One region of the Citrobacter sedlakii genome, then DNA from elsewhere that is predicted to be linked to it. Evidence: predicted binding sites of a transcription regulator. Region 1 holds the regulator's gene; each other region holds the start of a gene.

Evidence for each region. Region 1 encodes CRP, which controls carbon source genes, mostly activating them, when cyclic AMP is high. Its sites were predicted from a motif close to ATGTGANNNNNNTCACAT; they were not measured.
Region 2: the regulator CRP is predicted to act here: its motif matches at 3,245-3,262, upstream of bhsA (multiple stress resistance protein BhsA).
Region 3: the regulator CRP is predicted to act here: its motif matches at 1,852-1,869, upstream of JY391_RS08015 (mannitol dehydrogenase family protein).

Annotation. Positions count from the first base shown of each region.
Region 1 is NZ_CP071070.1:439,253-444,118, reverse strand. Features, by position in the region: gene JY391_RS02060 (hydrolase) at 1-383, shown strand, start outside; gene JY391_RS02055 (YheU family protein) at 380-598, shown strand; gene JY391_RS02050 (phosphoribulokinase) at 653-1,522, shown strand; gene JY391_RS02045 (OsmC family protein) at 1,590-1,994, opposite strand; gene crp (cAMP-activated global transcriptional regulator CRP) at 2,302-2,934, shown strand; gene JY391_RS02035 (YccS/YhfK family putative transporter) at 2,986-4,866, shown strand, end outside.
Region 2 is NZ_CP071070.1:2,063,443-2,068,308, forward strand. Features, by position in the region: gene JY391_RS09895 (TonB-dependent siderophore receptor) at 32-2,221, opposite strand; gene comR (TetR family copper-responsive transcriptional repressor ComR) at 2,453-3,088, opposite strand; gene bhsA (multiple stress resistance protein BhsA) at 3,330-3,587, shown strand; gene ldtC (L,D-transpeptidase LdtC) at 3,680-4,645, opposite strand; gene mfd (transcription-repair coupling factor) at 4,805-4,866, opposite strand, start outside.
Region 3 is NZ_CP071070.1:1,695,557-1,700,422, forward strand. Features, by position in the region: gene JY391_RS08010 (CobW family GTP-binding protein) at 1-177, opposite strand, end outside; gene JY391_RS08015 (mannitol dehydrogenase family protein) at 294-1,760, opposite strand; gene uxuA (mannonate dehydratase) at 1,964-3,154, shown strand; gene yeiP (elongation factor P-like protein YeiP) at 3,266-3,838, opposite strand; gene JY391_RS08030 (YkgJ family cysteine cluster protein) at 3,978-4,232, shown strand; gene setB (sugar efflux transporter SetB) at 4,229-4,866, opposite strand, start outside.

The DNA.
Region 1 (4,866 bases):
GCAAACTGGCGGCGTATCCGGGCTCCCTGCCAGTCGATCTTGCGCAGTTGAAATCCCTGCGCCGCATTCGCGAGTTTGACGATCTCATCACCGCCAAAATTCACGGTTTTGCCGACGCTATCGACTATTATCGTCAGTGTAGCGCGATGCCGTTACTCAACCGGATCGCCATCCCGACGCTGATCATCCACGCCAAAGACGATCCGTTTATGGATCATCACGTGATCCCCAAAGCCGACGATTTGCCGCCGCAGGTGGAGTATCAGCTAACGGAACATGGCGGGCACGTTGGGTTTATCGGCGGCACGCTGCGTCGCCCTGAGATGTGGCTGGAGGCGCGTATTCCCGACTGGCTGACAATGTATCTGGAGGTACCAAGATGATGATCCCCTGGCAGGAGCTCTCTCCCGAGACGCTGGACAACTTAATCGAAAGCTTTGTGTTGCGCGAAGGCACCGATTATGGTGAACATGAACGTTCACTTGAGCAAAAGGTCGCCGACGTTAAACGTCAGTTGCAGTGCGGAGAAGCGGTTCTGGTCTGGTCTGAATTGCACGAAACGGTCAACATCATGCCGCGTAAACAGTTCCGCGAATAAGCCTGTATCCTCGGCCGACTATAATAAAAAACCTAACCTACTCATGGAGTTGTTATGTCTGCCAAACATCCGGTGATTGCGGTAACAGGATCCAGCGGCGCGGGGACCACCACCACCAGCCTCGCGTTCCGTAAAATTTTTGCCCAGCTCAACCTGCGCGCGGCCGAGGTGGAAGGCGACAGTTTTCATCGTTATACCCGCCCGGAAATGGACATGGCGATCCGCAAGGCGCGCGATGCCGGACGGCATATCAGCTATTTCGGCCCCGAAGCCAATGACTTCGGCCTGCTGGAACAGACCTTCATTGAATACGGGCAGACGGGCAAAGGCCAGTCGCGCAAATATCTGCATACCTACGACGAAGCCGTACCCTGGAATCAGGTGCCTGGCACCTTCACGCCCTGGCAGCCGCTGCCGGAGCCGACCGACATCCTGTTTTATGAAGGGCTGCACGGCGGCGTGGTGACGCCACAGCATGAGGTGGCGCGCCATGTGGATTTGCTGGTGGGGGTTGTGCCCATCGTCAACCTGGAGTGGATCCAGAAACTGATCCGTGACACCAGCGAGCGTGGACATTCCCGCGAGGCGGTGATGGACTCCGTGGTGCGCTCAATGGACGATTACATCAACTACATCACGCCACAGTTTTCCCGTACCCACATCAACTTCCAGCGGGTCCCGACGGTGGATACCTCAAACCCATTCGCCGCACGCGGCATTCCCTCGCTTGATGAGAGTTTTGTGGTGATACATTTCCGCAATCTCGAAGGCATCGATTTCCCCTGGCTGCTGGCGATGCTGCAAGGTTCGTTTATTTCTCACATCAATACGCTGGTGGTACCGGGCGGCAAAATGGGCCTGGCGATGGAACTGATCATGCTGCCGCTGGTACAGCGCCTGATGGAAGGCAAGAAGATCGAATAAGCCTCAATGGCGGCTGGCCCGATTGTGCCATAAGGCAGTCGAGCGCAGCGCCATCAGGTAAAAATTATCAGGCGGCAATGACTTCATACGAGTGGGTAATATTCACCGCTTTTTCCAGCATCAGCGCCACGGAACAATACTTTTCGGCGGAAAGATCCACCGCCCGCGCCACCGCGGCGTCTTTTAAATCATGCCCCGTCACGATGAAATGCAGATTGATGTGGGTAAACAGGCGCGGCGCTTCTTCACGACGCTCGGAGGTCAGTTTTACTTCGCAATTGGTCACATCCTGACGTCCTTTTTGCAGAATGGAGACCACGTCGATAGCGCTACAGCCGCCCGCGGCCATTAACACCATTTCCATCGGGCTGGGCGCTTTATCTCCCGAATTGCCGTCCATCAGGATCTGGTGTCCGGAAGCTGACTCGCCCAGGAAGGTTAACCCTTCAACCCATTTCACACGCGCTTGCATATTTTTTTACTCCAGTGCGTCAATTTTCCTGACAGATTACGCGTACATAACAATTCTCGCAACGGAAGGCGACCTGCGTCATGCTGAAGCGAGACACCAGGAGACACACGGCTAAAGCTATGCTAAAACAGTCAGGATGCTACAGTAATACATTGACGTACTGCATGTATGCAGAGGACTTCACATTAAAGGCTGCTGTCCGTTATTGACAGCCTCTTCCCAGGAAGCGGGAAGCACATTTTTGCAACCCCAGAGACAGCGCCGTTTTCTGGCTCTGGAGACAGCTTATAACAGAGGATAATCGCGCATGGTGCTTGGCAAACCGCAAACAGACCCGACTCTCGAATGGTTCTTGTCTCATTGCCACATTCATAAGTACCCGTCGAAGAGCACGCTAATTCACCAGGGTGAAAAAGCAGAAACGTTGTACTACATCGTTAAAGGCTCTGTGGCAGTGTTGATTAAAGATGAGGAAGGTAAAGAAATGATCCTTTCTTATCTGAATCAGGGTGATTTTATTGGCGAACTGGGCCTGTTTGAAGAAGGCCAGGAACGTAGCGCATGGGTACGTGCTAAAACTGCATGTGAAGTGGCTGAAATTTCCTACAAGAAATTCCGCCAGTTGATCCAGGTGAACCCGGATATTCTGATGCGTCTCTCTTCCCAGATGGCTCGCCGCCTGCAGGTCACATCAGAGAAAGTCGGTAACCTGGCCTTCCTTGACGTGACCGGTCGTATCGCCCAGACGCTGTTGAACCTGGCGAAACAACCCGATGCAATGACCCACCCGGACGGTATGCAGATCAAAATTACCCGCCAGGAGATTGGCCAGATCGTTGGCTGCTCTCGCGAAACCGTTGGTCGTATCCTGAAGATGCTGGAAGATCAAAACCTGATCTCCGCGCACGGTAAGACCATCGTCGTTTACGGCACTCGTTAATCCCGTCGGAAATGGCGCGTTACCTGGTAGCGCGCTATTTTTGTTTTCCCGATGTGGCGCAGACTGATTTATCACCCTGAGATCAACTACGCACTACGTCAGACGCTGGTGCTCTGTTTGCCCGTGGCCGTCGGCCTGCTGATAGGCCAACTGCATCTGGGCCTGCTTTTCTCCCTCGTTCCCGCCTGCTGTAACATTGCCGGGCTTGATACGCCGCACAAGCGCTTCTTCAAGCGTCTGGTCATTGGCGCCTCGCTGTTTGCCGGGTGTAGCCTGGCGATGCAACTGTTGTTGGCGCAGGCGGTACCGTTACCGCTGATTCTGACCGGGTTGACGCTGCTCCTCGGCGTCACCGCGGAGTTAAGCTCGCTTCACGCCCGTCTGCTTCCCGCTTCGCTGATCGCCGCAATTTTTACCCTCAGTCTGGCGGGAAATATGCCAGTGTGGGAGCCGCTGCTGATCTATGCGCTGGGGACATTGTGGTATGGACTGTTTAACTGGTTCTGGTTCTGGTTGTGGCGCGAACAGCCGCTGCGCGAATCGCTAAGCCTGCTGTATCGCGAACTGGCAGATTACTGCGAAGCGAAATACAGCATGCTGACCCAGCACACCGATCCGGAAAAAGCCCTACCGCCGCTGTTGGTGCGCCAGCAGAAAGCGGTTGACCTGATCACCCAGTGCTACCAGCAAATGCATATGCTGTCGGCGCATCACAATAACGATTACAAACGGATGCTGCGCGCCTTCCAGGAAGCGCTGGATCTGCAAGAACATATCTCGGTCAGCCTGCACCAGCCGGAAGAGGTGCAAAAACTGGTCGAGCGCAGCCACGCCGAACAGGTGATCCGCTGGAACGCGCAAACCGTCGCCACGCGTCTGAGGGTGTTGGCGGATGACATTCTGTACCATCGCCTGCCCACGCGCTTCACCATGCAGAAGCAAATCGGCGCGCTGGAAAAGATCGCCAATCAACATCCGGATAACCCCGTCGGGCAGTTTTGCTACTGGCATTTCAGCCGTATAGCCCGCGTGCTTCGCACCCAGCGTCCGCTCTATGCGCGCGATCTGATGGCGGATAAACAGCGGCGGCTTCCGCTGCTACCGGCGCTGAAAAGCTATCTGTCGCTGAAGTCTCCGGCGCTGCGCAACGCCGGACGCATTAGCGTCATGCTGAGTATCGCCAGCCTGATGGGTACCGCGCTGCACCTGCCGAAGCCGTACTGGATCCTGATGACGGTACTGTTCGTGACGCAAAATGGCTACGGCGCAACGCGCGTACGCATTCTGCACCGTTCGGCCGGAACGCTGGCGGGACTTATCGTCGCGGGCGTGACGCTGCACTTTCATATCCCCGAAGGGTATACGCTGCTTTTAATGCTCTTCGTCACCCTGGTGAGCTATCTGATTATCCGCAAAAACTACGGCTGGGCGACGGTGGGGTTTACCGTCACGGCGGTGTACACCCTGCAACTGTTAACCCTGAACGGCGAACAATTTATCATTCCGCGGTTTGTCGATACGATCATCGGCTGTCTGATCGCCTTCGGCGGCACCGTCTGGCTGTGGCCGCAGTGGCAAAGCGGTCTGTTGCGCAAAAATGCCCACGACGCGCTGGAGGCGGACCAGGAGGCGATCCGCCTGATCCTCAGCGACGATCCGCAGGCGACGCCGCTGGCATACCAACGAATGCGCGTCAACCAGGCCCACAACACGCTGTTTAACTCGCTGAATCAGGCCATGCAGGAACCGGGATTTAATACGCATTATCTGGAAGATATGAAGCTGTGGGTCACCCACAGCCAGTTCATTGTCGAGCATATCAACGCGATGACCACCCTGGCGCGAGAACATACAATGCTGACACCTGATCTGGCCCAACGATATCTGCAATCGTGTGAAATTGCGCTCCAGCGTTGTCAGCAGCGGCTGGAA
Region 2 (4,866 bases), 1.6 Mb from region 1:
CTCATTCGCTCAGGCTGAGGGGCTTTTTTTATCAGAAAGTTAACGCGTAGTTCAGGCCAAAGGTCCGCCCGCGGCCCTTGTATTCATACTGCGATGGGCTGCCGTAGGTTGGGCTGTACAGCAGCGGCGCGCGCTGTCCCCAGAGGGTGGTGTAGTCTTCGTCCAGCAGGTTTTCGATGCTGAAGGTCAGTTTACCCAGCGGGAGCTGATAACTGCTGATAACGTCAACGGTATTGTATCCATCCAGCTTATTACCGCTGGCATCCGTCAGATCGAAAGACTGTTGGGTTTGCACCCGCAATGACCACGGCTCTGGCGCCCAACCCACCCAGGCGGTGGCTTTTGACGGCGAGGCCAGCGTCACATCCCATTTTTCCCATTTCCCGTTTTGCTTCACTTCAGACTTCAGTACGTTGAAGTTTGCGCCGAGGCTCCAGTCGCTGTCAGGAATGAAATAGTCCACAGCGCCTTCCACGCCGTAAATCCGGCGGTCGTCAGGTTCCACGCGAATGGTCATATCGCTGCGGTTAATCACAATGGATTTGTCGGAGGTAGAGTAATAGGCCGCCAGTTGCGTACGCAGACTGTCGCCGGTATAGCGCCATCCCAGTTCATAGGAGTTGACTTTGATCCCTTCCAGACGCGAGTCAGCGACGTTTACGCTGCGCTGAAGCTGGTAATGATCGCCTACCAACTGATAGGTGCCGTTACCGTAGTATTTCCCCGGATCCGGCAATTCGACGCCCTGGGAAAAGTTGAACCACGCCTGCTGGCGTTCGGTCAGATGCGCAAGTAGCCCGGCGTTGAACAGGACGTTATCGTAATCGGTTTTGCCGCCCGGTATCGCATCGGCAGAACTCGCCAGCCCATTGGCGATCCCCTGCTGCTGCGCGTAGCCGATGAAATCATCAACCCGGTTTTCAGTCCATTGATAGCGGATGCCGCCGCTCAGGGTGAAAATATCGTTGATGTCATAACTGCTTTGCAGGAACGGCGCGAAATTAGTGATGCTGTAGCCGGGGTAACGTCCGGTGGTATAGGCCGTACGGTTGTCCATGCCGCCGGAGGGAAGCGACCATGCGAGGTCGAAAAATTTCTGATTAGCGTCGAAGGTCTCGTGATCCGCATCGATACCCCAGGTCAGTTCCCAGTTATCCATCAACAGACTGTTGAGGGTAATTTTGGCGCCGTACTGATCGGTGTCCTGCTGCGAGGCAGAAAAGCTGGTGACCTGGCCCCTGGTCAGCGACGGGAAGGGATAAAATTTCAGCGATTCATCACGGTAATAAATTTGGCTGACCAGATTTTGACCGAAGAAGTCGGCGTCTGAATATTGCAGGCTAATCAGATGACGCTCTGTTCCGGGGATGCGATCGGCGCTGAGTCCGCTACGGGTGCTGGCTTTACCGTCACCAGTGACGGCAGACATATTTTCGCCCAGATACAGGCCGTAGTCGTCATCGCCCTGGCTTTTATAATATTGGGTCACCAGCTGTAGCTGACGGTTGTCGTCAATCTCAATAGTGCCCGTACCCATCACATCCAGACGATCGGAGTGTTGCAAGCCGGTTTGCGTATTGTCGAGCATTAGTGCATCGCCGTTGCCATCGTACCAGCCGCCGAAGCGCTGCCAGGCGACAGAGAGACGGCCGGAGGCGCGATCCGTCCCCCCGCTGACCGCGGCGGCAACGCGCTCGTCACGATCGTTACTGTTATTGAAGCCCGATTTAGCACCCAGTTCTAGTTCCACTTCGCGTTCCGGCTGGCCTTTTTTGGTCACGATGTTGATCAGGCCGCCAGTACTGCCGCCGCCATAGAGCGACGTCGCGCCGGAAATCACTTCAATGTGGGCAATGTTGAACGGATCGATGGCGTCCAGCTGTCGACTGTCGGTACGCGAAGAGTTAAGGCGTACGCCATCAATCAGCACGACCAGCGCGCGCCCGCGCATATTCATACCATAGTTGGTTCGTCCCTGGCTGCTGACATCAATACCGGGGATCAACTGCGCCAGCACATCTTTAAACTCTTTGCCGCCCTGAACCTGTTGTTCAATTTCCTGACCCTCGATCACCCAGGTGGTCTGCGCCATTTCCGCCACCGTTTTTTGACTCCGGTTAGCGCTGACGATGAGGTTTTCTTCTTCTGTTTGCGTCGCTGCCGTTGCAGGCAGGGTTAGCGCAAGCAGGACTGGGTTGAGCACCCAAAGACGCTTATTCATTCGCATTCCCTTCTGAAAATATCTGTAAAAGTGGTGTTATTCTTGCCGGGCAGGCTCCGGCCGTTACATTGTGAAACAGATAGAAAATCAAATGCGAATATTGCTGATAATGGTTTCTATTATCAAATAATATTTTAAGAAATTTGAGTCTAACCCGGTGAAAACATTACTGATTGTAGGGGGAAGGCGAGAGAAGGACCGGGAAACGCATTCCCCGGTCAGCAGGATCAATCAGGCTTTTAACAGCTCGGGCCACAGGCGAAGAGTGGTACGGGTGATCTGCATCAGTGTGTCAAACGACGCGCCTTCGCGGGCGCTGATCGACATCCCCTGTAAGATGCAGTTCAGGTATTCGGCAAGGTGCTGTACGTTGCACTGCGCCGGGATCTCTGCGCGCATCTGGCGCTGTTGCAGGAAACGGGTCAACGTTTGCTCCTGCATGGCGTGGCGTGATTTCACCGTATGCGCAATATCCCGTGACGCGGCAGCAAGCGTCGCGGAAGTGTTGATCATAAAACAACCCGCCGGGGTGTCTTTACTGGTAAAACAGGTCGCCACGGCGGTGAAGTAATCTTCCAGCGCGGCCTCCACGCTTTTTTCTTCACAAAATAGCTGCGCTTCATGCTTTGCGGCGAAACGGGCGATGTACCTGTCGAGCACCGCGCGAAACAGTCCTTCTTTATTGGTGAATTCTGCGTAAAGCGTGGGGGCTTTCGCCCCTGTCGCTTCAACAAGATCAGAGAGCGACGTCGCCTCATAACCGTGCTGCCAGAAGAGTGTCATGGCCTTATCAAGCGCGGCTTCCCTGTCGAACACTTTTGGTCGGCCACGGCTTTTTTTTACACAACCTGTCGAGTCAGTTGTCATGATGCCGGTGTACCTGTCTGGGTTTAATGAATAACCATTATAAAAATAAAACCGTCCAGTCTCCAGCGCATTCCTGTGAAAAATAATTACGTTGCATTGTCATGAAAGATAAGTGCTTTTTAATTTATATAACGACCGTTATAAAAAAGAGTTGACGTGTGACCTGGATCACATCTATCATTTACCTATCGATCGTTAAGTAAATGCTTACGACCCCGTTCATCTGCAAAAGGTTACTATTATGAAAAACGTCAAAGCCCTCATCGCTGCTGCTGTACTCAGCTCTCTTTCATTCGCCAGCTTCGCTGCCGTTGAAGTGCAATCTACGCCTGACGGCCAGCAAAAAGTTGGGACCATCTCTGCCAGCGCAGGTACTAACCTGGGTTCTCTGGAAGAACAACTGGCGCAAAAAGCAGATGAAATGGGGGCGAAATCTTTCCGCATTACCTCGGTTACTGGTCCGAACACGCTGCACGGTACCGCGGTAATTTACAAATAAGCATTAACCCCTCATTAATGCCTGATTAAAATTTGCCACTGCACAAAAAAGCCCCGCTGAACCACGGTTCAGCGGGGCTTTTTCGTTCAGGCTTACAGGGATTGCTGTTTAACGTCGTGATGTCGAGTGACGTCGACCGGCATGCCGGAGCGGACATCCATTACGTGCTGCATCAGTGGCGCATCGGTTTGCGCGGCATCTTTAAATGCCTGCAATGTGCTGTTCAGGACGATAGGCAAAACCTGCGGGTCATCATCAATATTTTTTGACAGCGGCTGATGTACCTCAACCAGACGTACGCCGCCTGGCTCGACTGAGGCTTTGATCGGCGTATTAATAATGTTGACTTTGGTTCCCGGGGTAACCTGCTTAAACAGCGTTTCAATATCGCCATCACGCAGGCGAATGCAGCCGGAACTGACCCGCATTCCGATGCCGAAATCGGCGTTGGTGCCGTGCAGCAGATACACGCCGCCGTAGGCGGCTAAACGAATCGCGTGGTGACCCATCGGGTTATCCGGCCCGGCAGGGACAACCGCAGGCAATTCGATCCCCTGTGCTTTATAGCGGGCGCGAATATTGGCCGTCGGCGTCCAGGTCGGATTCGCGCGCTTGTCGGAAACGGTGGTTACCATGGTGGGCGTAAGCGTATCGCCCCCCAGTTGACCAATGCCGATAGGGTAAACCGTGACCACGTTTTTACCCGGTGGATAATAATAAAGGCGCAGTTCAGCAAGGTTAATGACGATACCTTCGCGCGGCGCATCCGGCAGGAGGGTTTGCAGCGGAATGGTCAAGACGCTGCCAGCGCGCGGCACGTAGGGGTCAACGCCGGGATTTGCCTGTAACAGCGCCAGGAATCCAACGTTGTATTTCTTCGCAATGGCCTCCAGGGAACCGCCGTTGTTTTCGACAACGTGATATTTATTTTCGCCCACCAGTTTGCTGCCGGGCGGCGGAAGTGGCCAGGTATTCGCCTGCGCAGGTAGCGCAAGCGCTATGCCGGCGGCAAAGGTGACAAACGCCAGCCAGCGGGAAAGTCGCAGAGTTTTCATTATCATCATAAATCAAAGGGTTATTGGAATAAAAGACGCCAACGATCATTATGGCGGGTTGGCATGTCCTGAAATGCAAGGGAAGTGCAAAGAGTTGTAAAGATCTGCGAGGCGGGGGAGATCATGCCGGACGGCGGTTTCGCCTTATCCGGCATCGGGTTATTACGCGACCGCGTTTTCTTCCAGTTGCGCCATAAACTGACGCACCCAGTCCATACGCGTTT
Region 3 (4,866 bases), 1.3 Mb from region 1:
AATTTCTTTCAGCAATGCGCCGCTGTCCGCGAGTAGCGCGCCGTCGATACCGACCTCGCCGAACTCATTAACCAGCACCGCCCATTTTTCTGCGGGATCTTTGTGCGCTAACAGATGAAGGATGGAGGTGGTTTTTCCGCTTCCCAGAAAACCAGTGATGAGGTTAGTTTTGGTCACGCCTGCTCCAGAACGATATGCCGTAACGATTTGCATTAATCCTGGCGAAAAAAAGCGGAAAAGAGAAGGGCGGGGCGAACGAACGCGGCATTCGTTCGCCTTAATGGCAGAAATTGTTAAATTTTTAACGTACTGATGACCGCCTGATGCGCGCCGTGCCGGGCAAGATGCTGCCAGGCTGTTTCAATAGCCTGCACAAAAACAGGGTTTTTCGGCAGGTCGCTACCAAAAACTTCCTGTAAAGTGAGCAGGTTTGCCACCTTCTCGTTTTCACCCACGTTGGCGACGAGCAGACGAATTTTGTCGCTCAGCGGATCGCGAACGTCAATTGGCGCGCCCGCGTCGTCAACGCCGCACACATAGCGCATCCAACCCGCGATGCCCAGCGCCAGCAGTGGCCATGCGCTGCCGCGTTCAAGGTGAATTCGAACCCCCGCCAGCATGCGTTGCGGCAGTTTTTGACTGCCGTCCATCGCGATTTGCCAGGTTTTGTGCTTCAGCGCCGGATTGGCGAAACGGGCGATCAGGCTTCCGGCATAGCGCTGCAGATCGACATCGGTAATGCTCAGCGTGGGTGCCTGTTCGCGCATCATCAGTTGATACGCGGCTTCACGGAAGGCCTCGTCCTGCATACATTCGCTGATATGCTGAAATCCGGACAGGTAACCCAGATACGCGAGGAATGAGTGGCTGCCGTTCAGCATTCGCAGCTTCATCTCTTCCCAGGGCCGGACATCGGTGACCAACTGAACGCCCGCGGTTTCCCATGCCGGGCGCCCGGCGACGAAGCGATCTTCAATGACCCACTGGATAAACGGCTCGCAGCTGATGCCGCACGGGTCGGCAACGCCCAGCGCCCGGGAGATTTCATCCAGCGTTTCGTCTGTGGCGGCGGGGACAATCCGGTCAACCATCGTCCCGGGAAAGCTGACATGCTCGCGGATCCACATTGCCAGCGCCGGATCGCGCTTTTCGGCCATTCCCAGCACCGCGTTTTTTACCACATGACCGTTGTCAGGAATGTTATCGCAGGACAGTACGGTAAAAGGGAGTAGCCCCCGCTCACGACGGCGGGACAACGCTTCGACCAGAATGCCCGGCGCGGAATGCGGCTCACCCGGTGAGTCAATGTCGTGCCGGATACGGGGATGGGTCAGATCGAGCGTGCCGGTAGCGGGGTCAATGCAGTAGCCTTTCTCAGTGATAGTCAGCGAGACAATCGCCACCTGCGGCTCGCAAAATTTTTCAATAATCGCGGTCAGCGAGTCGAGCTTTGCGTTCAGACATTCATGGACAGCGCCGATAACGATCGCCTGGTTGCCGTTCGCGCCTTTCTCCAGCACGGTATATAAATGATCCTGAGCGCGGAGCTGACTCATCAGCCTGTCGCCGCTGAACAAGCTGATCTCACAAATGCCCCAGTCGCCGCCTTGCGCATTCAGTACCCGGTCGGTAAGTAGCGCCTGATGGGCGCGATGAAACGCGCCGAAACCGAAATGGACGATACGCGAGGCGAGTCGGCTGCGGTCATACTGCGGCGTCCGGACGCTATCGGGCAGGATGGCTGAGGCAATAGTAGTCATTTTTTATACACCTGATTAACGATAAATTAACAGGCTCAGTGTAAAGTTATATGACAACAAATTGAATTGGTAAGCCGAATTATTCCAGGGAATGTGAGCTGGATCAATCAATGATGCGGCCCTGATTGATCGGAGATGAGAAGCCTGTATGGTAGTCGTCATTCAATGACCCTATTTTGGTATAACAACTTGTGAGGTGAACAATGGAACAAACCTGGCGTTGGTACGGACCAAACGATCCGGTATCGCTTGATGATGTGCGTCAGGCGGGCGCAACGGGCGTTGTGACGGCATTGCACCACATTCCAAACGGTGAAGTGTGGCCGGTCGAAGAGATCAAAAAGCGTCAGGCGGTTCTGGCGGAGAAAGGGCTTACCTGGTCCGTGGTCGAAAGCATTCCGGTGCATGAAGATATCAAAACCCGTTCCGGTCAGTATCAGACCTGGATTGCTAACTACCAGCAGAGCATCCGCAATCTGGCTACCTGCGGTATCGATACCGTCTGCTACAACTTTATGCCGATCCTCGACTGGACGCGTACCGATCTGGAATACACGCTGCCGGACGGTTCAAAAGCGCTGCGTTTTGATCAGATCGCCTTTGCCGCTTTTGAGCTGCACATTCTGAAGCGTGCAGGTGCTGAAGCGGATTATACCGATGAAGAACAGCGTCAGGCGCAGGCGTATTTCAACGCCATGAGCGCGGCGGATATCGAAAAGCTGACCCGTAATATTATCGCCGGCCTGCCGGGCGCGGAGGAGGGTTATACTCTCGATCAGTTCCGCGCGCGCCTGGCGGAGTATGACGGCATCAGCAAAGACGATTTGCGTGAGAATATGGCCGTATTTCTGCGCGCGATTGTGCCGGTGGCTGAAGAAGTGGGCGTCCGTCTTGCCGTTCATCCGGACGATCCGCCGCGCCCGATCCTCGGTTTGCCGCGCATCGTCTCGACCATTGAGGACATGCAATGGCTGAAGGAGACGGTGGACAGCATTCACAACGGCTTCACCATGTGTACAGGATCTTACGGCGTGCGCGCGGACAACGACCTGGTGAAAATGATCGAAACCTTTGGCGATCGTATTCACTTTACGCATCTGCGCTCCACCTGCCGTGAAGACAATCCGAAAACCTTCCACGAAGGCGCGCACCTGCAGGGCGATGTCGACATGGTTGCCGTGGTGACGGCTATTTTGCGTGAAGAGCAGCGTCGTAAACAGGCGGGAGATCTCCGCCCCATTCCAATGCGTCCCGATCACGGGCATCAGATGCTGGACGATCTGCATAAGAAAACCAATCCAGGGTACTCGGCGATTGGCCGTCTGAAAGGGCTGGCGGAAGTGCGCGGCGTTGAACTGGCGTTGAAACAGACTCAGTTCCGCGATCTGCTGTAATGACGCGTTATTGACGTAAAGAGGCCTGATGGCGCTGTGCTCATCAGGCCTACAGCGAAGAGAGCCCTGGCCGGATAAAGGGTTTACACCGCCATCCGGCTACCTCTTCTGTTAATCCGCGCGTCCCATATAGCGACGTTCTTCGATATGAATGCGGATTTTCTCTCCGGCGCTCAGGTATTCCGGTACCAGAATCACCAGACCGGTACTCAGGGTCGCAGGTTTGTTACGTGCGCTGGCAGAGGCGCCTTTAATTCCTGGCGCGGTTTCCACGATCTCCAGATCCACGGTCTGCGGCAATTCAAGCGCCAACAGTTGTCCGTCCCAGAGCAGTACCTGCATGTCCGGCATGCCGCCTTCAGGAATAAACTGCAATTCCTCTTCGATTTGATCCTGGGTAAAGGTATAAGGCGTATAGTCTTCTTTATCCATGAAGACATATTCATTGCCGTCGATATAAGAGAAATCGACGCCACGGCGGTTCAGGGTCACGGTATCAACGATATCATCGCCCTTAAAGCGCTCTTCAACTTTCAGACCGGTACGGACGTCGGAGAAACGCATTTTATACAGCGTCGCCGCGCCGCGGGCGGTAGGAGACTGAATATCGATATCTTTCACAATCAGCAACTTGCCGTTGTAGTTCAGTACCATACCTTTTTTGATTTCGTTCGCTCTTGGCATCGAAAAGATCCTGTTGTGGAGATTAGCTAAATTATCGCGTCAAACTACTCGCGCCGGGGCTTTCAGGCAAGCGGAATTCGCACTTTTACTGGTGTACAAAAGGTGGTACTGTCCGGACGTCAAAAAAAGAGAGCCCGTTATGGAATGCCGTCCGGATTGCGGGGCGTGTTGCACCGCCCCCTCGATTTCCAGCCCCATCCCCGGCATGCCCAACGGCAAGCCCGCCAATACGCCGTGCGTCCAGTTGGACGCGCGCCTGCGCTGCAAAATTTTTGGTTCGCCGCAGCGTCCTAAAGTTTGTGCCGGACTGCAACCGGACGCCGAAATGTGCGGACGCAGCCGCGAACAGGCGATGACGTACCTCATCGAACTGGAAGCGATGACCGCGCCTTAAACGTCTTTGATTCGTGCCAGACAGGCCATGGTGGCGATAATCATCACCAGCGCAAACCAGAACACCGCGTGGTAATTCCAGATCTCCGCGGCAATGCCCGCCAGAGAACCGGCGATGATCCAGCCCACGCGAATGGTGTTGGTATATAAGGTGGTGGCGGAACCCGCCTGGCCCGGCATCAGATCCTGAAAATAGAGCATGCCGATACCGCCAAGAATGCCGATATAGATAGCGTTCAGCAATTGCAGACCCAACAACACCGCCGGGGAGTGGGCGACCAACATTCCCGCATAAAAGCAGAGGCCCGCCGCGACGGCGATGCACATCAGCAACCGTTTACCCAGACGTTTCGCGAAGTAGCCCGCAATCAGCATCGTTGGGATTTCCAGCCCGGCAGCGGTTCCCATCATCACGCCAGCCAGCTTCTCCGGAAGATGTAACTCGTTGATAATAAACAGCGGCATATTAATGATATACAGGCTGTTAGTTCCCCACATCAACGTACAGATCGCGAAAAGCAGCAGGGTATCGCGACGGTTGCGGCGCGGCGCTTCCAGCGCGCCGGTCGCCAGCGTGGTCTCTTTACGCATAGAAGGCAAAAAGAACCACACCATCGCGCCGCAGACCACAAACG